3 regions of the Xenorhabdus budapestensis genome follow, and region 1 is predicted to be linked to each of the others. Evidence: predicted binding sites of a transcription regulator. Region 1 holds the regulator's gene; each other region holds the start of a gene.
What was found. The regulator CRP, encoded in region 1, controls carbon source genes, mostly activating them, when cyclic AMP is high. The targets are predictions, from matches to a motif close to ATGTGANNNNNNTCACAT.
Positions count from the first base shown of each region.

Region 2: a site for CRP is predicted at 4,186-4,203, ahead of HGO23_RS03195 (NupC/NupG family nucleoside CNT transporter). Genes of this name have one in related genera too.
Region 3: a site for CRP is predicted at 4,080-4,097, ahead of cdd (cytidine deaminase). Genes of this name have one in related genera too.

Region 1 is NZ_CP072455.1:332,128-339,705, forward strand. It holds gene spfP (small protein SpfP) at 1-14, shown strand, start outside; gene yihA (ribosome biogenesis GTP-binding protein YihA/YsxC) at 108-731, opposite strand; gene ppiA (peptidylprolyl isomerase A) at 1,124-1,693, shown strand; gene HGO23_RS01360 (aminodeoxychorismate synthase component II) at 2,027-2,602, shown strand; gene crp (cAMP-activated global transcriptional regulator CRP) at 2,799-3,431, opposite strand; gene HGO23_RS01370 (phosphoribulokinase) at 3,836-4,705, opposite strand; gene HGO23_RS01375 (YheU family protein) at 4,824-5,042, opposite strand; gene HGO23_RS01380 (LysE family translocator) at 5,202-5,807, shown strand; gene murP (PTS N-acetylmuramic acid transporter subunit IIBC) at 5,809-7,257, opposite strand; gene murQ (N-acetylmuramic acid 6-phosphate etherase) at 7,301-7,578, opposite strand, start outside.
Region 2 is NZ_CP072455.1:729,565-737,142, forward strand. It holds gene prfC (peptide chain release factor 3) at 1-1,120, shown strand, start outside; gene HGO23_RS03180 (BON domain-containing protein) at 1,318-1,776, shown strand; gene HGO23_RS03185 (patatin-like phospholipase family protein) at 2,147-3,262, shown strand; gene HGO23_RS03190 (TatD family hydrolase) at 3,263-4,033, shown strand; gene HGO23_RS03195 (NupC/NupG family nucleoside CNT transporter) at 4,374-5,639, shown strand; gene deoC (deoxyribose-phosphate aldolase) at 6,032-6,811, shown strand; gene deoA (thymidine phosphorylase) at 6,945-7,578, shown strand, end outside.
Region 3 is NZ_CP072455.1:2,939,294-2,946,871, reverse strand. It holds gene yeiB (DUF418 domain-containing protein YeiB) at 1-265, shown strand, start outside; gene sanA (outer membrane permeability protein SanA) at 300-1,022, opposite strand; gene HGO23_RS12650 (NAD-dependent malic enzyme) at 1,228-2,925, opposite strand; gene cdd (cytidine deaminase) at 3,140-4,024, opposite strand; gene HGO23_RS12640 (CidB/LrgB family autolysis modulator) at 4,187-4,882, opposite strand; gene HGO23_RS12635 (CidA/LrgA family protein) at 4,885-5,325, opposite strand; gene metG (methionine--tRNA ligase) at 5,460-7,487, opposite strand.

The sequences.
Region 1 (7,578 bases):
TCGGATTTAGCTGAATATTAGCTGCCCCAGTCATCCCTTTTGACTGGGGCGTTTTTTTATGCGCGATTTACGATTGTTGCAGAAGATGAGAGGGGAAAAGGTGGAAATTACTCCACCTCAATAGTGGGCTGGCTGAACCAGTTATTAAGTTTCTGTTCAAGTTTGTCTATGCCGATTTTTTTCAGAACAGAGAAATTCTCGATCTGAATATCACCTTCCAGACCCGCCAATTCCTGACGTACTTTGTTTAATTGGTTTTTGCGTGCCCCTGATGCCAGTTTATCGGCTTTGGTCAGTAGTATCATGACTGGCACCTGCATCACGACCGCCCATTCGATCATCTGCATATCCAGATCTTTTAGTGGATGACGGATATCCATCAATACCACCAGCCCCTGTAAGCATTCACGTTTCTGGAGATATTCGCCCAATGCTCTCTGCCACTTGAGTTTCATTTCTTCCGGTACTTGCGCATAGCCATAACCCGGCAAGTCAACGAGGCGTATGCCTTCTTCCACCTCGAACAAGTTAATCAACTGAGTTCGTCCGGGAGTTTTACTGGTACGGGCAAGGCTCTTTTGCTGGGTCAGTGCATTCAGCGCACTGGATTTACCGGCATTTGACCGACCGGCAAACGCGACCTCAATGCCTACATCTTGAGGCAGGTGGCGAATGTCAGGTGCACTCGTGACAAAGTGGGTCGTATGATAGTTGTAGCTTTTGATGGTCAAAATGGTTATCTCCCTGCGGAATATACGAAAAAACAGCGCAGTGATTATACCGAGAGCAACGGCTTGTGGACAGGTGTAACTTTATTGTGGTGTTTCTATTTCGACATATTTTGGTTTTTTGATTGAAATTATTTTTGCCTAACGTGACAAAGAATATTCTGCAATTTTTTCCTGCCTAAATATGTACGAAAGCATACCAAGATAGACGCTATTCCAAAAATAAACTCTGCCCAGAATATGAGAATATAATATTTACTTAGATAGATATTCTTCAGCAAAACTCATAATTACTCGTAAAAGTTGGTAAATCTTTGCAACTTAGCGCTATAGGGAATTACACTTAATGAGTTTTATGGGTTTTGTTATTGACCTCAAGAATAAAGGAACCATCAATGTTTAAACATATTTTTGTGTCGCTTATGACGGCATGTGCTATCAGTGTAATGTCTGCTCCAGCATTGGCTGCCGAAACTCACGTGAAGCTGGTGACATCAGCAGGTGAAATAGAGCTTGAACTGGATAGCAATAAGGCACCGATTACCACAAAGAATTTCGTTGAGTATGTGAATGAGGGTTTTTATAACAATACGATTTTCCATCGCGTCATTCCCGGTTTCATGATTCAGGGAGGGGGCTTTACAAAAGATATGAAACAGAAAGTAACCAAAGCTCCAATCAAAAATGAAGCCGATAATGGATTACGTAACTTGCGTGGAACAATTGCGATGGCGCGCACCGCAGATAAGGATAGTGCAACCAGTCAGTTTTTCATTAATGTGACTGATAATGCTTTTCTTGACCACGGTCAGCGTGATTTTGGCTATGCCGTCTTTGGTAAGGTAGTGAAAGGGATGGATGTGGTTGACAAAATTTCTCAGGTCAAAACAGAAAATGTTGGGCCTTACCAAAATGTTCCTGTGAAACCGATTGTGATCCTTTCTGCAAAGGTTGTTTCCCAATAACCTTGATGAGAAAACCACGTTTTTTGGCCTGAAAGATAGAGAATGAGACGGTATTTGCCTATTATTACACCTTTTTTGAAGTTTCAGAGTTTTTAAAGTGCCGTCTCCCTCTCTCATTCCTCTATCGTTTTCGCACGAAAAAAACCGCACTATGAATATATGCCGCTATCTGGCGGTAACTCCTGCCCCTATTTTAAAAATGCCTATGTGGTATGATGAGTGTCCCGCTACCGTTGGTGCTGCTTTACCTAATTTTACCGTGATACAGAACGCATAATGTCCAATAGGACAACGCAATATATAAAACTATAAAAATCAGTAGGATGAACTCCTATGTTATTAATAATAGATAACTACGACTCTTTTACATTCAATTTATATCAATATTTTTGTGAGTTGGGGACGAATGTTTTAGTTAAGCGTAATGATGAATTACAGCTTGAAGATATCGAGAAATTGGCACCGACTCATTTAGTGATCTCTCCGGGACCTTGTACACCAGATGAATCAGGGATCTCGCTGGAAGCCATTTCACACTTTGCCGGGAAATTGCCAATTCTGGGGGTGTGTCTCGGACATCAGGCGATTGGTCAGGCTTTTGGCGCGAGTGTTGTTAAAGCCCGTGAGGTAATGCACGGAAAAACCTGTTTAATTCACCATAACCAACAAGGTGTATTTAGGGGATTGAATCGTCCGCTGACTGTTACCCGTTACCACTCTTTGGTCATCGCCGCAGAAACGTTACCTGCATCCTTTGAAGTTACGGCATGGAGCCAGCATGATGGTAATGTGGATGAGATAATGGGAATACGCCACCGAACCCTCCCCTTGGAAGGCGTGCAGTTCCATCCGGAAAGCATCCTGAGTGAACAAGGGCATGAACTGCTGAATAATTTTCTTAAGTATTAACGAAGAACGATTTAATCCCTCTTTTTGGCGGTTGTTTACGGCCATTTTTTACGAAGCAGCTGTGGGCAGTTTATATCACTAATTTATGCGCCAGCGGGTTTCATTTTTTTAAGGGATGAGAAAAGCTGAAGGATGGAAAGCAAAAAGCCAGTGCTCTATGGGCTGCACTGGCCTAATTCAAGCGCAATTTCAGGAACTAGCGGGTTCCATAAACGACAATCGTTTTGCCGTGCGCAGAGATCAGGTTTTGATCTTCCAGCATTTTCAGAATGCGGCCGACTGTTTCACGGGAACATCCGACAATCTGCCCAATTTCCTGACGTGTAATTTTGATTTGCATACCATCAGGATGGGTCATTGCATCAGGCTGTTTGGCAAGATTGAGCAATGTCTGTGCAATGCGACCTGTCACATCCAGGAATGCCAGGTTTCCAACTTTTTCCGATGTTGTTTGTAAGCGGCTTGCCATTTGAGCGGATAAACGCATCAGAATATCGGGATTAACCTGAATTAACTGGCGAAATTTCTTATAGGAAATTTCAGCTACTTCACAGGCGCTCTTAGCTCGCACCCATGCAGTACGCTCTTGCCCTTCTTCAAACAATCCAAGCTCACCAATAAAATCCCCCTGATTTAAATAAGAAAGGATCATTTCTTTACCTTCTTCATCTTTTATTAGAACAGCAACTGAACCTTTAACAATGTAGTAAAGCGTTTCTGCTTTCTCGCCTTGATGAATAAGCGTGCTCTTGGATGGATATTTGTGAATATGGCAGTGTGACAAAAACCATTCAAGAGTAGGGTCTGTTTGTGGCTTGCCGAGAACCATTCGCTTTATCCTCTGTTGTTATTTCTGCCTTTATGTTCTGAGAAACTGACAGTTTCTCATCAGGCTGGCTTTATAAAGTCAATAGATTAACATATTAACTTGCTGAAAAACTGACAAGTAAGAATTTTATATAGGCTTATAAGGAGGCTAACATATCGGTGTAGTCAGCCAGATCCATAAAACCTGCCAGTTTCGCTTGTAACTCTGTTTGTAACACAGGAAAGCGTTTCTGTCTTCTCCTGTATCGCTTCAGCATATAAAACCAGTTAACAAATTACCAGAAAACTGTTTGCAGAACCTCATTTACTACATTTTTATTTATAAATGGGTGAATAGTTGATGTTTTGTCACAGGTAACATTATTTTTTGTTACCTGTGTTATTGATAATTAACTTGTGCTTAATTCAGGAAATTTTTTTGCCTTCCAATAATTGTTGAACTAACGGAGCCATAATTAACTCCATTGCCAGTCCCATTTTTCCACCCGGAACGACGATAGTATTTATGCTGGAGATAAACGAACCCTGAAGCATGGCCAGTAAATACGGGAAATCGATTTGGCTCAGACCACGGAAGCGGATGACGATAAAACTTTCGTCTAAAGAAGGAATGGCTTTGGCGGAGAAGGGGTTGGAAGTATCAACAGTAGGAACGCGTTGAAAGTTGATGTGAGTGCGGGAAAACTGTGGCGTAATATAGCGAATATAATCATCCATTGAACGAACCATGGAATCCATAACCGCTTCCCTTGAATGCCCGCGTTCACTGGTATCGCGAATGAGCTTTTGTATCCATTCAAGGTTGACGATGGGAACAACACCAATCAGTAGATCAACTAATTCGGCGACATTGTATTGCGGAGTAACAACACCACCATGTAACCCTTCATAAAACAGCATATCGGTGTTTGATGGCAGCGATTCCCAGGGTGTGAATGTCCCCGGTACTTGGTTATAGGGAACCGCTTCATCATAAGTATGCAGATATTTCCGCCAGCGGCCAGTACCTGTTTCCCCATATTCAAAGAATGTCTTCTCCAGCATATGGAAATCATTGGCTTCTGGCCCGAAATAACTGATGTGCCTGCCTTGTTCTTTCGCTTTACGTATTTCTGCGTCCATTTCAGGGCGGGTATAACGGTGGAAACTATCCCCTTCAATAAGTGCGGCAGTGATGCCGAGTTGTTGGAAAATCTTGCGAAATGCCACACTGGTGGTGGTTGTTCCGGCTCCGCTAGAGCCGGTTATGGCGATGACAGGGTGTTTGGAAGACATAAGAACAGACTCCTTATCATTAAAAAGTTGGGATGATCTTTCTCGTAATCAGCAGTATTAGGCCAATAAAACAAACAGATGTTGAATGAAATGTTATTGAACCGGAAATGATATGAAACTATGGACGAAACATCTCCTTAGGTATGATATTGACAGTCTCATGCAATTCAGACCAAACCAGCAGGGCTTCACCTCGCTCAAGCTGGCGTTTTACATCCTGTACTTTTTGTTCCAGTGTTTTTTCAAGTTCACCGTAGTCGGTGCCTTCCCGTAAGACAAAATTCTCGATCAAGTTAAGTAGAGTATCGGGTTCTACTTGTTGCCACGGGATAATCATTGTGGTCGCTCCATATCACATTATATTAGCTGCTGGTATTGCTTAGTTTTGGGGATGTTTTTGAGTTTAACTTTCATTGTTAACTGGCCTTGTGTGCTGAATAACATACTGCTATTTTCTTAGAAAGGAAATGTCAATAATTGAGGGATAAAGCACGCCATGACCGCCAGCCTGATATTCTCACTGAGTACATTTATGTTTATCTCCGCGATTACGCCTGGCCCGAATAATATGTTACTGACATCATCTGGTGCTAACTTTGGGCTCTGCCGCTCATTGATACTGTTGTTGGGAATTGTTCTTGGGATGCAAACTGTCCTGTTGTTGTCTGCTTTTGGTATTGCTGCGTTACTGCTGGTATATCCGGCCATACACACAGGCCTGAAAGTGCTCGGTAGCCTGTATTTACTGTGGTTGGCCTGGAAGACGGTGACTGCACAATACAAACGGCTGGAGGCTACACAATCCCTTGGGATACCCATTAAAGGTCATCAAGGCTGGTTATTGCAGTTTTTGAACCCGAAAGCATGGATGATGGGGTTAGGGGCTATCAGTAGCTACAGTTTAGCAGGGGATTTATATATCCATTCCATTCTGGTCATCAGCGTGGTGATGTTATTGTGTAATACAGTCACCGGGATGATATGGCTTATTTTGGGGGCTATGATTGGCCGTCTGTTAAAAAGCCGCACGGCATGGTTTACTTTCAATATCGTGATGGGGCTTTTGACAGCGGCTTGTGTACCATTAATCTGGATTAGCTGAATCAGCTCAAATCAATATTCTTGCTGCCAAAGAAAAACGTCAGCACAAAGCCGCTGATATACGAAACAATCAGCCCCGCACCGTATACCGCCATGCCCATGAAAATGCCTGTTTGGGATGTCATTAAGGGCAGAGCAACTACACCGGAGGGGCCGAAAACCGTATTCAGGCCGACAGGTAATCCAAACCAGGCAATCAGGCCGACAAAAAAGCCACCAGCTGCGCCACCAAAACAGGCGGTAACAAAAGGTTTGATGTGAGGCAATGTCACCCCATAAATTAAGGGCTCACCGATCCCTAAAAAGCCCGGAATAATAGCTCCTTTGATTTGAGTGCGTAGCAACGAATCTTTTTTGGCTCTCACATATAGCGCCAGCGCAGAACCCACTTGCCCTGCTCCTGCCATTGCCAGAATCGGAAACAGGGAATTAAACCCTTGCGTTTCTACCAGAGCAAAATAGACTGGCACAAAACCCTGATGCACACCGAACATCACAGCGATCAGGAACAGCCCTGCCAAAATGGCTGTACCGAATGGATTACCATTCAGATTGGTGAAAAGCCATGACATTGCTGTAAACAGATAACTTCCTATCGGCATAATTACAATAAAAGTAACTGCGCCCATGATAAGCAGCGTGATAGCAGAGGTCAGGATCATGTCCAGATCAGCGGGCATGATCTTACGGATCTGCTTCTCAATCCAGGCTCCCAGGATACAGGCAATTAATACCCCGATAATATTTCCCCGTGGGTCGATAGCAAAGCCAAAGAAGTTGCTGATACCAGAATAAAAGCTGCTGGTGGCGTCAGGGTTATAACCCAAAATAAACAGGGAAGCGATGATGGCACCATTAACGCCTGAACCGCCAAAAGCTTTCTGCGCATTGTAACCAATCAAAATACTGAAAAAAGTGAACATTCCTTTACTGAAAATCTTCATATAGCCGATCATTTCAACCAATACCGCGTTGGATTGTGCAGCACCCTGAATGAAAATTTGCTCCAGCAGAGTTGCAAGGCCCAGTAGTAGACCAACAGCGATAAAACCGGGGATCAGGGGAGTAAAAATGGTGGCAAATTTGGTAAGGAATTTATGGATTGAACTGGTTTGTTTCTCTTTGAGGTGTTTTTTATTGGAAGAGGCAATTTCTTTCAAATTTGCCGAGTGATGTTCAGAGGCGGGAAGATCAGCAGAACTTAATAGTTCATTCATCATATCCGCCGCTGCTTGGGCCTTACCGGGGCCGAGGACAATCTGGAGTTGTTCATTACTTTCAATTACACTCAGAACGCCGGGCATTAGCTTCAGTTTAGCCTTATCGACCAGAGAATCATCACGTAACGTCAATCTCAGACGGGTCATACAGTTGCCACTATGTATGACATTACTTGTTCCACCAATGGCGTGAAGAATTTCAACCAACATATCTGAATTAATCTTAGCCACGTACCACCCCTGCGATTTAACTTCTACAAAGAAAAGGTAATGATTATCGAGCGGTTGAAATCGCTGGCCGGATGAACCCTTGATGTTCTGTTAATAACATTCTGGCTTTTTCGGCACTGATCCCCGATAGAATCATCACAATTGCAGTTTTGCAGTGACCGTTACAGGCGTTCAGGGCTTGCTCTGCCGTTTCCCTGCTGCACTCAGTAGCAGCCATGACAATATTTTTTTGTCGTTCAACTAACTTAGCATTAGTGGCTTCCACATCCACCATCAAATTGCCATATACCTTACCAGTACGGATCATGGCTCCTGTCGTGA
Region 2 (7,578 bases), 400 kb from region 1:
AGTTGAAAACGAGTTGAATATCGCCTGTAGCCCGATCACATGGCCGATCGGCTGTGGTAAATCATTTAAAGGGGTTTATCATCTTTATCAGGATGAAATTTATCTGTATCAATCCGGTCAGGGGCATACGATTCAGGAAGTCCGGGCTATTAAAGGGTTGGATAACCCTGAGTTGGATGCGGCAGTTGGTGAGGATCTGGCTAATCAGTTACGTGAAGAGCTAGAACTGGTCAAAGGTGCATCACACGAGTTCGATCTGGATGCCTTCTTACAAGGTGAATTAACCCCGGTATTTTTCGGCACTGCACTCGGTAATTTTGGTGTTGATCACATGTTGGATGGCCTTGTTAAATGGGCACCGATGCCAATGCTTCGTCAGACTGATGTACGTGAAGTCACTGCAAAAGAAGAAAAATTCACGGGTTTTGTTTTCAAAATTCAGGCCAATATGGATCCGAAACACCGTGACCGTGTGGCGTTTTTGCGTATTGTTTCTGGTAAATACGAAAAAGGTATGAAACTGCGTCAGGTACGCACCAAAAAAGATGTGGTTATCTCGGATGCACTGACCTTTATGGCCGGAGATCGTTCCCATGTTGAAGATGCGTATCCGGGAGACATTATTGGCCTGCACAATCATGGCACGATTCAGATTGGTGATACCTTCACTCAAGGTGAAGAGCTGAAATTCACAGGCATTCCAAATTTTGCCCCTGAATTGTTCCGTCGTATCCGGTTGCGTGATCCGCTGAAACAAAAACAATTGTTGAAAGGTCTCGTTCAGTTATCAGAAGAGGGAGCCGTACAGGTATTTCGCCCATTAACCAATAATGATCTGATCGTTGGGGCAGTGGGGGTACTTCAGTTTGATGTCGTTGTTGCTCGTTTGAAGAGTGAATATAACGTTGAAGCACTGTATGAACCTGTCAACGTTTCTACTGCACGTTGGGTAGAATGTAATGATGTCAAGAAACTAGAAGAGTTCAAACGCAAGAGTGAGCAAAATCTGGCACTTGATGGTGGCGATAACCTGACTTACATTGCACCAACCATGGTTAATTTAAATCTGACCAGTGAACGTTATCCTGATATTGTTTTCCGTAAGACGCGGGAACACTAATATTTTTTCGGGGCCAACAAGTAGTTGGCTCTTTTTAATTTGTTACTCCATTCTAAATATATTGGTTATGCTTTATTTAAAGCATAATTTTCTGGCTTAGAAAATATACGTTATTTATTGTAAAGTCCATTTCATCCCCATAATTTGATGATATATCATCTTTTAACAATTTGGCTTAGTTAAGGGAAGGTAGTAGGATGAAAAAATTAAAGTTCACACACTCACTCTTGGCCGTTGTTTTAGGTTCGGTTTTAGGCTCGATATTAATAAATGGCAGCGTATCAGCCGCAGAAACATCTTCAGGCAGTACTATAGAAGGTAATTCTTTAGAAAATAAAATATTAGAAGATAAAGCGTTAGAGAATACGGGCCAAAAAATTGATTCTTCAATCAAGAATGCAGAGGAAAAAATTGATAACTCACTGAAAAAATTAGGTGGTTCTTTTGATGATAGTGTTATTACTGCCAAAATAAAAGAAAAGTTACTGGAATATAAAGGGATTAATAGTAACGATATTTCAGTGAAAACGGAAAAAGGCGTAGTTTATCTTTCCGGTTTTGTCAAAAATGAAGAGCAGGTTAAACGGGTGATTAGAATTGCCCATCAAGTCGATGGTGTAAAATTCGTAAATAGTACGTTAACTATCAGAAAATAAAATGTATTTTGATGGAGTGGCAGATAATAGGCCACTCTTTTTGTTCCTATTCTCCAAATAAAACCCAACCTGATTAAGCGATTATCTTTTCAAGAGCATGATATGTGCAGTCTATTCAGAGAGTAAGCAAATGCTTGCCTGTTAGTGAATTAATCTTCATTATTTAATGCAATTCTCATAAATACATCGTTTTTTACAAGCACACTGTTTTTTACGAGCACTTTGTTTGCATAACTATATACTGATAGACAGTCATATACCCAATGGATGTCAAGGGGCATCGCAGCCAACAACAAAGAGGCAACTTGAAAAACGGAGAGTATAACTCAAATTGTATTTTGAAACTGGCATTGACTTTGTAGGGGGGATTATGGGGAAACATATTCCGATTACGCTGGGTAATATAGAGCCGTTAACTTATACATCACGGATCAAGCCGGGAAAAATTGCACTTGTCTGTGAAGGTGGTGGGCAACGAGGAATTTTTACCGCAGGTGTGTTGGATGAATTTCTCCGGCTTGATTTTAACCCGTTCGAATTGTTTATTGGCACTTCCGCTGGAGCGCAGAACCTTTCTGCTTATATCTGTGGTCAGAGAGGATATGCCCGTAAGGTAATTAAAAATTACACAACTAATACTACCTTTTTTAATCTGTTGCGCTTTGTCCGGGGTGGGCATCTAATCGATCTGGATTGGTATATTGATATCGTTTCTGAAAAATCACCCTTGAATATTCCTATTGCGATGCGACATTTTGATGCAGGGCGTGAATTCTATATGTGTGCCTGTCGAGTGGATGATTTTGAAGCCAATTATTTTCATCCTGAGGAAAATAATTGGATGGAGATTATAAAGGCTTCCAGCGCTATACCTGGTTTTTATCGCAATGGCGTGACACTTGATGGCATTGTTTATCAGGATGGTGGCATTTGTGATGCTATCCCAGTAGAAGAGGCTTATCGCCGTGGTGCAGATACCATTGTGGTGGTCAGAACAGTGCCTTCACAGCTTTATTACACGCCACAGTGGATTAAACGAATAGAGCGCTGGCTGGAAAGCAGTAGCTCACAAAAGATGATTCAGATGTTGAAGCTGCATGCTAAAAGCTACTATCGGACACAGCAATTTATTGAAAATCCGCCGGATGATGTGCAGGTATTCGAAATTTATCCACCAGCACCATTGGCTACAATGGCACTGGGAAGCAGGATTAGTGCATTGGATAAGGATTATTACTTGGGGCGGCGCTGTGGGCGGTATTTTCTGGCAACTATCGGACATACTTTTGTCGGAGGTAAATTCGGGTTAGCAGAACGTAAAAGTTATGGTGTTTGTCGCAATGGCTTAAATCATGATGAAATGAACCGTAATGGTTTCAGGCACAATGGCTTTTTGGACAATATGAATAGCCCGGAGATTGAGGGAACTGAGGTGAATGATATTACCCCGACTCCACTGACGGGTATTACCATGATGGATAAGTAAATGTTTATCGATACACATTGCCATTTTGATTTTTTCCCTTTTGTTGACGATGAAACAGCAAGTTTAGAACGTGCCAGACAAACAGGGGTAGAAAAAATCATTGTCCCGTCAGTCAGTCAGGTGAATTTTCAACGTGTTGCCGATCTGGCCGCTACCCATGATTCAATTCATGCTGCGTTTGGGTTACATCCTTTGTATATCAATGAACATCATGACATGCATCTGGATGAACTGGAGCAGAAACTCAAGGAAAAGCAGTCTAACTGTGTAGCGGTAGGTGAAATCGGGCTTGATCTTTATATGCCGGAACCTCAGTTTGAGAAGCAAAAAAGCCTATTGGCAGCGCAGCTCATGCTGGCCAGAAAGTATGAATTGCCTGTGATACTTCACTCCCGCAAAAGTCACGATCAATTGGCAGCAATGTTACGAAAACACAGTGTGCCACGTACCGGGGTGATCCATGGCTTTGCCGGAAGCTTGTCTCAGGCACAGGCTTTTATTCGTTTGGGTTTTTACATTGGTGTTGGTGGAACTATTACTTATGAGAGAGCAAAAAAGACGCGTGATACGATTGCACGATTACCGCTGTCATCTCTTGTGTTAGAAACGGATGCACCTGATATGCCATTATCAGGGTTTCAGGGGCAACCAAACCGACCAGAAAGAGTTGCTCAGGTTTTTTCTGCATTGTGTGAATTGCGTCCTGAGTCTACGGATGAAATTTCCCACCAAATTTATCAAAATAGCATGACATTGTTTGCATTAAGCTAGTTTCTTTTGAGTAAAAATCAGGCAATTTTTTGTCAGGTAAAAGGCGGTCTTCCGTCTTAAATAAACATTAATAATATTTAACTGGCATTATCTTCTTATTTCTCCCTTTTTTTCCACAAAATTATCTAAATCCTTGTAAATAGCATGGTCATATGTGATGTAGATCTCATTTTCTGTTTTTATATTACTTTTTGCTGTATTAATTTGTGATGTTAGTTGCTTGTTCTTTTTTACTACTAGGTATAATCGCCCCCACACACAGTGTCAGTAGGAACTCACAAAATAACTGACATATTTTTAATTCAATTAGTGAACAGGGATTCTTCCAATGCAACTCATTATGAGCCTGATAGGGATGGTAGTGCTGATTTTTATCGCAGTACTTTTCTCCAGTAATTACCGAGCTATTAAAATCCGTACTGTCCTCGGCGCCTTTCTTATTCAGGTAGCTATTGGGGCATTTGTACTTTATGTGCCGGCAGGTAAAGACATTCTGGGCGGAATGTCAAAAGGTGTTTCCAATGTAATCGGATATGGTCAGAAGGGAACTGATTTTATCTTTGGTGGATTGGTTTCTGACAAAATGTTTGAACTGTTCGGCGGCGGTGGCTTTATTTTTGCTCTGCGTGTTCTGCCGGTCATTGTTTTCTTCTCTTCTCTGATTGCAGTTCTGTATTACATCGGCGTTATGCAGTTTATCATCAAAGTTCTTGGTGGTGGTTTGCAAAAATTGTTGGGAACATCACGTACAGAGTCTCTGTCCGCAACAGCGAATATTTTCGTAGGTCAGACTGAAGCCCCTCTGGTTGTTCGTCCTTATATCGCGACCATGACTCAATCTGAACTATTTGCTGTTATGTGTGGTGGTCTGGCTTCTGTAGCAGGCTCTGTATTGGCAGGCTACGCATCCATGGGCGTTCCATTGGAATACCTGATCGCAGCTTCATTCATGGCAGCACCGGGTGGCCTCTTGTTTGCAAAACTGATGGTGCCAGAAACTGAAAAAACACACGATACTGTTGATGCAATGTCTCTGGTTACTGCTGAAGAGCGTCCGGCTAATATTATCGATGCGGCGGCATCTGGTGCGGCATCCGGTATGCAGTTAGCTCTGAATGTAGGTGCAATGTTGTTGGCATTTACTGCATTGATTGCTTTGTTGAATGGTATGCTAGGTGGCATCGGTGGTTGGTTCAGTTATCCTCAATTGTCGATGGAACTGGTTCTGGGCTGGGTGTTTGCGCCAATTGCTTATCTGATTGGTATACCGTGGCATGAAGCAACAGTTGCGGGTTCTTTCATTGGACAGAAATTGGTTGTTAATGAATTCGTCGCATTCATGAACTTTGGTGAATATCTGAAACCAGATGACGTAGTTAAAGCAGCGGGTTTGCAGGTACTTTCTGATCACACCAAAGCGATTATTTCTTTCGCACTGTGTGGCTTTGCTAATTTGTCTTCTGTTGCCGTTCTACTCGGTGGTCTGGGTGGTATGGCGCCAAACCGCCGTGGTGACATTGCGCGTTTTGGTCTGAAAGCCGTATTGGCTGGCTCACTCTCTAACCTGATGAGTGCCACAATCGCCGGATTCTTCTTTTCTCTATAATAATTAGAGAAATCTGATTAGGAAACGTATACTAAATTGGATGCAGGTGAGTTGATCTCACCTGCATTTTATTTTTCTTAAGGCTAATAATTGTGATTAATTTCACAATGAAATGATTATCGTTGCAATTCTTATCCAATTAATGTGATTTTAAACACTCATTATTGTGTGTTGACATGTTCAAATAATGATGTTCTAAGATTTCATGGATTAAGCTGATGCCTGTCGGGGGCAGTACAAACTAAAGAAATATGTGCGGAGAGAAGGAACTCTGTTGTTGCGGGGGAATATAATCATCGCAACATCTTCAAGGAACCAAGTCCGCTCGCCAACATAAGCGTTTAAAGAATGTGTGAACTGATTGAGCCACAATAATACCGTTGGAGAGTTCTATGACCGATTTAACCGCAGCTGCTCAGCGTGCGCTGAGTTTGATGGATTTAACAACACTCAATGATGATGATACTGATGAGAAAGTGATGGCACTTTGTTATCAGGCGAATAGTCCGGCAGGGCATACCGCAGCCATCTGTATCTACCCACGTTTTATTCCGGTTGCACGTAAAATATTACGTGAACAAGGAACACCTGACATTCGTATTGCCACTGTTACCAATTTCCCACATGGTAATGATGATATTGATATCGCACTAGCGGAAACCCGTGCAGCCATTGCTTATGGTGCAGATGAAGTGGACGTTGTTTTCCCTTATCGTGCATTGATGGCGGGTAACGAACAAATTGGTTTTGACTTGGTTAAGGCCTGCAAGGATGCCTGCGCTGAAGTAGGTGTTTGGCTGAAAGTTATTATTGAAACCGGCGAACTGAAAGAAGCTGATCTGATCCGCAAAGCATCTGAAATATCAATTAAAGCGGGAGCAGATTTTATTAAAACTTCAACCGGAAAAGTACCCGTGAATGCGACACTGGAAAGTGCAGAGATCATGCTCAGTGTCATCCGTGATATGAGGGTAGGTGATACTATTGGATTTAAACCTGCGGGCGGTGTGCGTACCGCAGAAGAAGCAGCACAATATCTGGCTCTGGCAGATCGGATCATGGGTGATAAATGGGTAGATTCCCGCCATTTCCGTTTTGGTGCTTCCAGTTTATTGGGAAGCTTATTGACAACGTTAGGGCACCAGGGGCAAAAGCAAAGCAGTAGTTACTGAAAACCGTTATTTAGAACCATCATTTATTGAAAACAGTCGTTATTGAGATCAATAACGACATATTGAAGGTTTGCTAAGATAAGGTGCATTACTGCCATTCTTTTCAAATAATAATGATGATTGGGAGGTAGCTTTGTTTTTGGCACAGGAAATTATTCGCAAAAAACGAGATGGTTATCCACTGAGCGAAGAAGAAATCCGTTTCTTTATTAACGGAGTGTGTGATAACACGGTATCCGAAGGGCAAATCGCCGCATTAGCAATGACCATCTATTTCCGTGATATGACGATGGAGGAACGTATTGCTTTAACATTGGCAGTACGTGATTCCGGTACAGTTCTGGATTGGAATAAATTGAATTTGCATGGCCCGGTTGTTGATAAACATTCGACGGGCGGGGTTGGTGATGTAACATCCCTGATGTTAGGGCCGATGGTAGCAGCATGTGGAGGTTATGTCCCGATGATCTCAGGGCGCGGACTGGGGCATACCGGAGGAACGTTGGATAAATTAGAATCCATCCCCGGTTTTGACATCTTCCCTGATGAACATCGTTTCCGTGACATTATCCGGGATGTTGGCATTGCGATTATCGGTCAGACTCATTCATTGGCACCTGCGGATAAGCGTTTTTATGCAACACGTGATATTACTGCTACTGTTGACGCTATTCCGCTGATTACCGCTTCTATTCTGGGCAAAAAATTGGCTGAGGGATTGGATGCCTTGGTCATGGATGTGAAAGTAGGTTCCGGGGCATTTATGC
Region 3 (7,578 bases), 1.8 Mb from region 1:
TTCCCGTTGTCGAGTTATTTTCTGGTTCCAGCAGGTTGGCAGAATGCCGTTAACCTGTTATTTAATGCAAACTTTAATTTGTACCACGCTTTTTTATCATTGGGAGCTATTTAATCAGTTCACCCGTTTGGAATTGTTAATATTTGTTCCTTTCGTCTGGGGGTGTAATATCGGGTTCGCCTGCTGGTGGTTGAAATATCATCAAAAAGGGCCTGTTGAAACACTTTGGCGGGGTTTATCTGGAAAATTGGTAGAAAGATTTTAAACTGTGCAGAGCCTATTGCTTGAAAAATAGGCTCTTATCTGCTGGGCTGTTTTTTCTCCAGTTCCTGTAACTCTTTTGGTGATACGGCAGGGTAGCCCCCAATTCCGGTAGGAGCGACCTGCTGGATAGGAATTGGTGTCAGAGGGCCTAGAAAACGCGGCTCACGCTTCAAAATATAAAGGTCAGCCAAAGCGCCGAGGCGGGCAAACACTTCCCGCATACGTATGGTCATCATATTTTTGGGGGAAGACACCGCATAACATTGTGCTTCTATTCCCATGTGCATTGCAATGAACAGGGCGCGTTCACAATGGAAGCGCTGAGTGATGATAGTAAAGTCATTGGTATCAAATACCTTGCGGGTTCTGACAATCGAATCTAATGTACGAAAGCCAGCAAAATCCATCACAATTTTTGGTGCTGGTATCCCTGCCTTGATCAGGTCTTTTCGCATTGTATTTGGTTCATTATAGCTGTGTTGGGCATTATCTCCGCTCAGCAGCAGGTATTTTACTTTCCCACTGTTATAAGCGTTAACAGCACCTTGAATTCGATAAAAATAATATTGGTTATACGCGCCAGTTTTATAATATTTGGACGTACCTAATACCATACCAACTTCCTGTTCAGGTAATTGTCTAAGATCGTCAAAAACATAGGGAGCGGTTTTCCAGCTGATCCAGCGATCGAGCATAATGGCTGATAGCATAAAAACAGCTATTATGAGAATCAGGCTGGTAATCAGGCGCTTCCACATTGTTTTTTGCCTTTTATATAATTATAAACAAGTGAGCAAAGGCTACTTTACTTGATATATCGAAGCAAGTATTGGATGAACATACCAGATAGAATACTTTTTATTGTTCGTATGTTTATTGGATTTAGAGATTGGCTGTACTTATTACTAAAGGCTTTTATTAAAAGGCCTGTCAAATGTTATCGGCAGGCCAGTTGGTAATATATCAGAATGATGTGCGTTTATAGACGCGGTATTCTGATTTCCAGAAGTTACGCTCAATAGCTTCTTCAAGTGCATCTTCAGAAGTAACCATTGCTACCCCCTGAATTTGGGCTTTTTTCGCTACTTCTTTAGCGATCTTACGGGAAACGTTCTGAATATCATCGATCAATGGCAATAACGGGCCAGAACCAGTTTGTGCCAGTGGAGAACAATCTGCTAATGCGCGGCTGGCAGCCATCAACATATCATCTGTCACGCGTTTGGCACCGGCAGCAATAACACCTAACCCGATACCAGGGAAGATATAAGAGTTATTACATTGTGCAATTGAGAACTTTTGACCTTCATATTGTACTGGTGAGAATGGACTACCAGTTGCGACCAGTGCCTTACCTTCTGTCCAGTTAATAATATCTTCAGGACGCGCTTCGACGCGTGATGTCGGGTTGGACAACGGCATTACAATTGGACGTTCACAATGTTTATGCATTTCACGAATAATTTCTTCCGTGAACAGACCGGACTGACCAGAAACACCAATCAGAACAGTAGGTTTGGCATTGCGGACAACATCCATTAGTGACAGGCTATCATTGTTAACATCCCAGGATCGCAGAGTACTACTTTTCTGAACCAGTGCACTTTGAAAATCCAGCAGATTTGGTTGCTTGTCAGTGAGCAGCCCAAAGCGATCAACCATGAATACACGGGCACGGGCCTGTTCATCACTTAAACCTTCTGATTTCATTTGGGCGATGATTTGTTCAGCAATACCACAACCAGCGGAGCCCGCACCGAGGAAGGTAACCGTTTGGTCTTTCAATTGACGGCCTGCGGCACGGCTGGCGGCAATCAGGCTACCAAGAGCAACAGCGGCTGTACCTTGAATATCGTCATTGAAGCAGCAGAGATCATTGCGATAGCGAGTCAGTAATGGCATCGCATTTTGCTGGGCAAAATCTTCGAATTGCAGCAGTACATTCGGCCAGCGGCGTTTTACAGCCTGAATGAATTCATCTACGAAGTCATCGTATTCTTTGCCTGTAATGCGAGGATGGCGCCAGCCCATGTACAGCGGATCATTCAAGCGTTGTGGGTTATTAGTCCCCACATCCAATACGACAGGCAGGGTGTAAGCCGGGCTGATCCCACCACAGGAGGTATATAAAGATAATTTACCGATAGGGATCCCCATACCACCAATCCCCTGATCGCCAAGACCCAGAATACGTTCACCATCGGTGACAACGATAACTTTAACATTCTGTTTGGTGGCGTTTTGCAGCATGTCATCAATATAAGCCCGGTTCGGGTAAGAGATGAATAAACCACGGGCACGGCGGTAAATGTCAGAGAAATGTTCACACGCTTCACCGACGGTTGGTGTGTAAATAATAGGCATCATTTCGCTGAGATGGGCGTCAAGGAGCCGGTAGAAAAGAGTTTCGTTGGTGTCCTGAATATTCCTCAGATAAATATGTTTATCCGCGTCATTTTTGAAATCGCAATATTGGCGATAAGCGCGTTCGGTCTGTTCTTCAATTGTTTCAACGGTCTGAGGTAATAAGCCATGCAGATTGAAGTTGCTGCGTTCTTCTTCCGTAAAAGCGCTGCCTTTATTCAGCAGGGGAAATTCCAACAAGATGGGGCCAGCGTAGGGAATATAGAGAGGACGTTTACTTTCGTGTTCCAGTTCCATGATGCTTACTCTTTAGACTAATCAATAACAAAATCGGTAAATCAGCTATAGATCCTAAGAAGATAAAAAAATAAGTACAGTAAATGTTACTTAAATATGTCTATCATGAGCAAAAATGAGAGATAACATGCGGAATTCGCTAATTAAATGTTATTTAATTTCTCGCTTTTGCCCAAAATTCTTCCAGGATGGTCATTTTTTAGCAATGGAACTGTCAGAACGTATGACACTCCGTTTGCTTACAGCCGAGGGAAACTAAGGTAGATTCAGTCGCATTCCATTGTGATAGATGATTGTTTTGTCCTTCTACTAATATCGCCCGTTTGATGGTTCGGCAATCACTGCCTGACATGTTCATCAATATTAGAGCTGCCTGTAAAGGGGGTAAGCTCGGATTGAATGCAGCATTTTCTGCATAGCGGCCGGTATAAATACGATTTTGCTCATCCATCAGAGCAATACCTGAGTGGGATTGGCTATAAGGCGAATGACTCTGATTCGCAGCATCCAGTGCAGCCAGTACGAGTTCGTCATTGGTATCCAACTGGTAGCCATGATGAATGCTATCCAGCAACAAGGGAGTATCTCCTAAATCACGTGGGCCGAATGCCTCTGGTAGATAGTCAGCCAGAGTTAATCGTGGGTGATCAGGTAAACAGATTTCCAATTGTGCTCCACTGTTTAATTCGTTCATAAATTGGCGGCAATGGCCGCAAGGAGAACAATTAACAGTGACGGATAGCAGTTTTTTCTCACCACGTAACCAAGCATGGGTAATGGCTGATTGTTCGGCATGGACAGTTTGCTGTAACGGAACGCCCACAAATTCCATGTTGGCACCAAAATAGAAGTTTCCGCTGTCTCCTTGTGCGATAGCACCGACATGAAAGTGCGAGATGGGAGCAATAGAACAGGCCGCAGCGAGTGGCAACAGGGCAAGTGCCAACGCATGATCATCAAAGCCGCAGCTCTGCTTAATTGACTCCACCTGCTCTGCTGTCAGCATAGCTGGAAAATCATCATTACCAATGTAGGGCAATAGAGCCTTTTGCAATTTAGGCGTGATTTCTGACCAGATAGCGTGAAAACGAGCTTGCATAGAATAATCTCCAAGTTAATTGAAGGTTATTCTAGGATGATTAGTTAGGTTTATAATGTGATGTATTCCATATAATTAATGAAATTTATGTAACAAAGATATTATTTTAACAACTTACGTCAAATTTTTTACTATTTGAATGATTTTTTCACTTTTTGGTAACTAACCAAAAAGATGCAGTAACACAGGAAATAAGAAAGGCGCGATCAATGAAGTAATAACGCCGCAAGTCATCAGTGCCAGTGAACTATATGCACCCTCGACATGATCTATTTCAGCACATCGTGCAGTTCCTACGGCATGAGAAGCTGTACCCATCGCTAGCCCTCTGGAGGCCTGGGTTTTAATTTTTAAGAAATTAAACAGATTATGGCCAAAAATTGCACCTAAGATACCAACAGCAATGACACAGGCGGCACTGATGGCTGGAATACCCCCAATAGAATGAGCGACTGCCATGGCGATAGGAGTTGTAACTGATTTTGGTAATACAGAAGCTGCGATTTCAGGGGTAGCGCCTGCCCATAAAGCAATAGCTGTACCTGTTACCATTGCAGTAACACAGCCGATGAAGCAGATACTGATAATAGATTTCCATTGAGCACGGATTTGATGGAGCTGTTCGTACAGCGGAAAGGCTAGAGCAACAACAGCAGGTTGTAACAAATCATTCAATATCCGGCTACCGGCAAAATAATGTTCATAAGGGGTATGAGTCAGCAGCAGCAGAGGAATAATGACTGCCATTGATATCAATAAGGGGTTTAAAATAGGAAATCTGAATCGGACAGATAGTTTTTTGGCAAGATAGAAGACAGCCAAGGTTAATGGCAATGACCACCAGATATGGTTTAGCATTTTTATTTTCTCTCCTGTTGTGATGATTTCTGTTCTGGTAATTGTTTTTTGTGATTGGTGCCGATAATGGCGCGTTCGCGGTGGACATAATGAGAGCTGTAAGCAACGGTAATCATGACGATGACAGTACTGATGATACAGGAAAGGGCAATCGGGAGTATCTGTTGGCTGAGCTGTGGATAATATTCCATGACACCGACCCCGATGGGTAAAAAGAGCAATGTCATGTTTTTCATCAATAAGCTACAGCCCGGTTTTACCCAATGAGCGGGAATAATCTGAAGCGCTAGCAAACAGAACAGAAGAAGCAAGCCAATAATACTACCGGGGAGAGAGCAGGGGAGATGTGCTGAAATGAGATTCCCTACAATGAGGCATAAGTAGAGCAGCACAAATGCACGCAGATATTGCCAACCTGCCATGAGTACGTTTTGGAAAGACATAACGTATAATTCCTCAATGTAAAGAGGGTTATCATACGATTAATATTGTTAGTGTGCTATAGGTCACATTAAAAAGCGGGTTTAGAAAACCCGCCTTACTATTTTCGGAACATCAGTCTCAGAGTATCAGGTGATTACTTAACCTGCATACCAGGCTGAGCCCCGCTGTCCGGGCTTAACAGGAAAATTTCTTTTCCTCCAGGGCCTGCTGCCATCACCATGCCTTCTGAAATACCAAAACGCATTTTACGTGGAGCAAGATTAGCCACCATAACGGTCAGGCGGTTTTCTAATGCTTTTGGATCCGGATAAGCAGCGCGGATGCCGGAGAAGACTTGACGAGTTTCACCACCAAGATCAAGGATCAATTTCAGCAGTTTATCTGAGCCTTCAACAAAATCAGCCTGCTTAATCAATGCAATACGTAGATCAATTTTAGCAAAATCATCAAATGTGATGGTGTCTTGAATTGGATCATCTGCCAGAGGGCCTATCAGGGTTTTTTGTGGCTCAATGTTCTCCTTGGAGTCATCTACCATTGCTTCAACTTTAGCCATATCCATACGGTTAAACAGTGCCTTAAATGGTGAAACATCATGATTCAGCAGAGGTTGCTGGATACCATCCCAAGTCAGTTCGGTATTCAGGAATGCTTCTGCACGGACAGCGAGACCCGGAAGAATAGGCTTCAGGTAAGTCATCAGCACGCGGAACAGGTTGATGCCCATTGAGCAGATAGTTTGAAGATCTGCATCCCGGCCTTCTTCTTTCGCCACAACCCACGGTGCTTGTTCATCAACATAACGGTTAGCAAGATCTGCCAATGCCGTGATTTCACGAACAGCCTTACCAAATTCACGATTAGTGAAATCTTCTGCAATTCCCTGTGCGGCATCAACAAATTTCTGGTACAGCGTGGGATCAGCGAGCTGATCTGCCAGTTTACCGGCAAAACGCTTATTGATGAAACCAGCGTTACGTGAAGCCAGGTTAACGATTTTATTAACGATGTCACTGTTGACGCGCTGAACGAAGTCTTCCAGATTCAGGTCGATATCATCAATGCGGGAAGAGAGTTTCGCTGCGTAGTAATAACGCAGGCAGTCTGCATCCAGATGCTTCAGATAAGTCTCTGCTTTGATGAAAGTTCCGCGAGACTTAGACATCTTAGTGCCGTTGACAGTAATGTAACCATGAACAAACACGTTGGTTGGCTTGCGGTAATTGCTGCCTTCTAACATCGCTGGCCAGAACAGGCTATGGAAATAGACGATATCTTTACCAATGAAGTGGTAAAGATCTGCTTTGGAATCTTTCGCCCAGAATTCATCGAAATTCAGGTCACCACGTTTATCACACAGGTTCTGGAATGAACCCATATAGCCGATTGGTGCATCCAGCCAGACATAGAAATATTTACTTGGTTCATCAGGGATCTCAAAACCGAAATAAGGCGCATCACGGGTGATATCCCATTGTTGCAGCCCTGCTTCGAACCACTCCTGCATTTTATTTGCTACCTGCTCTTGCAAGGTGCCAGAGCGAGTCCATTGTTGAAGCATATCGCTGAATACTGGCAGGTCGAAGAAGAAATGCTCTGTGCTACGCATTTCTGGTGTTGCGCCAGATACAACTGAACGAGGGTTGATCAATTCTGTTGGAGAATAGGTTGTTCCACACACTTCACAGTTATCGCCGTACTGATCTTCCGCCTTACATTTCGGACAGGAGCCTTTGACGAAACGATCAGGCAGGAACATGCTTTTTTCTGGATCGAACAGTTGAGAAATGGTTCGATTCTTGATGTAACCGTTTTTTTTCAGTTTCAGATAAATTTCTGACGCAAGTGCTCTGTTTTCTTCGCTGTGCGTAGAATGGTAGTTATCGTAACTGATAGCAAAACCAGCAAAATCCTGCTGATGCTCCAGGTGCACTTTGTCGATCATCTCTTCTGGCGAAATCCCAGCCTGCTGGGCTTTCAGCATGATTGGTGTACCGTGAGCATCGTCAGCACAGACAAAGTGAACCTCTTTGCCGCGCATTCGATGATAACGAACCCAAATATCAGCCTGAATGTGTTCTAAGATGTGACCGAGATGAATTGGACCGTTAGCATAGGGTAACGCACAGGTCACCAGTAATTTTTTCGCGACTTGAGACATAGTTAGGATCTGACTTCCATAAATTGAAAAGGGTTTTTGATGTTACCTGATAAGGAGCATTGTCGCTAGGGTAATGCGAGAACTTCATCTC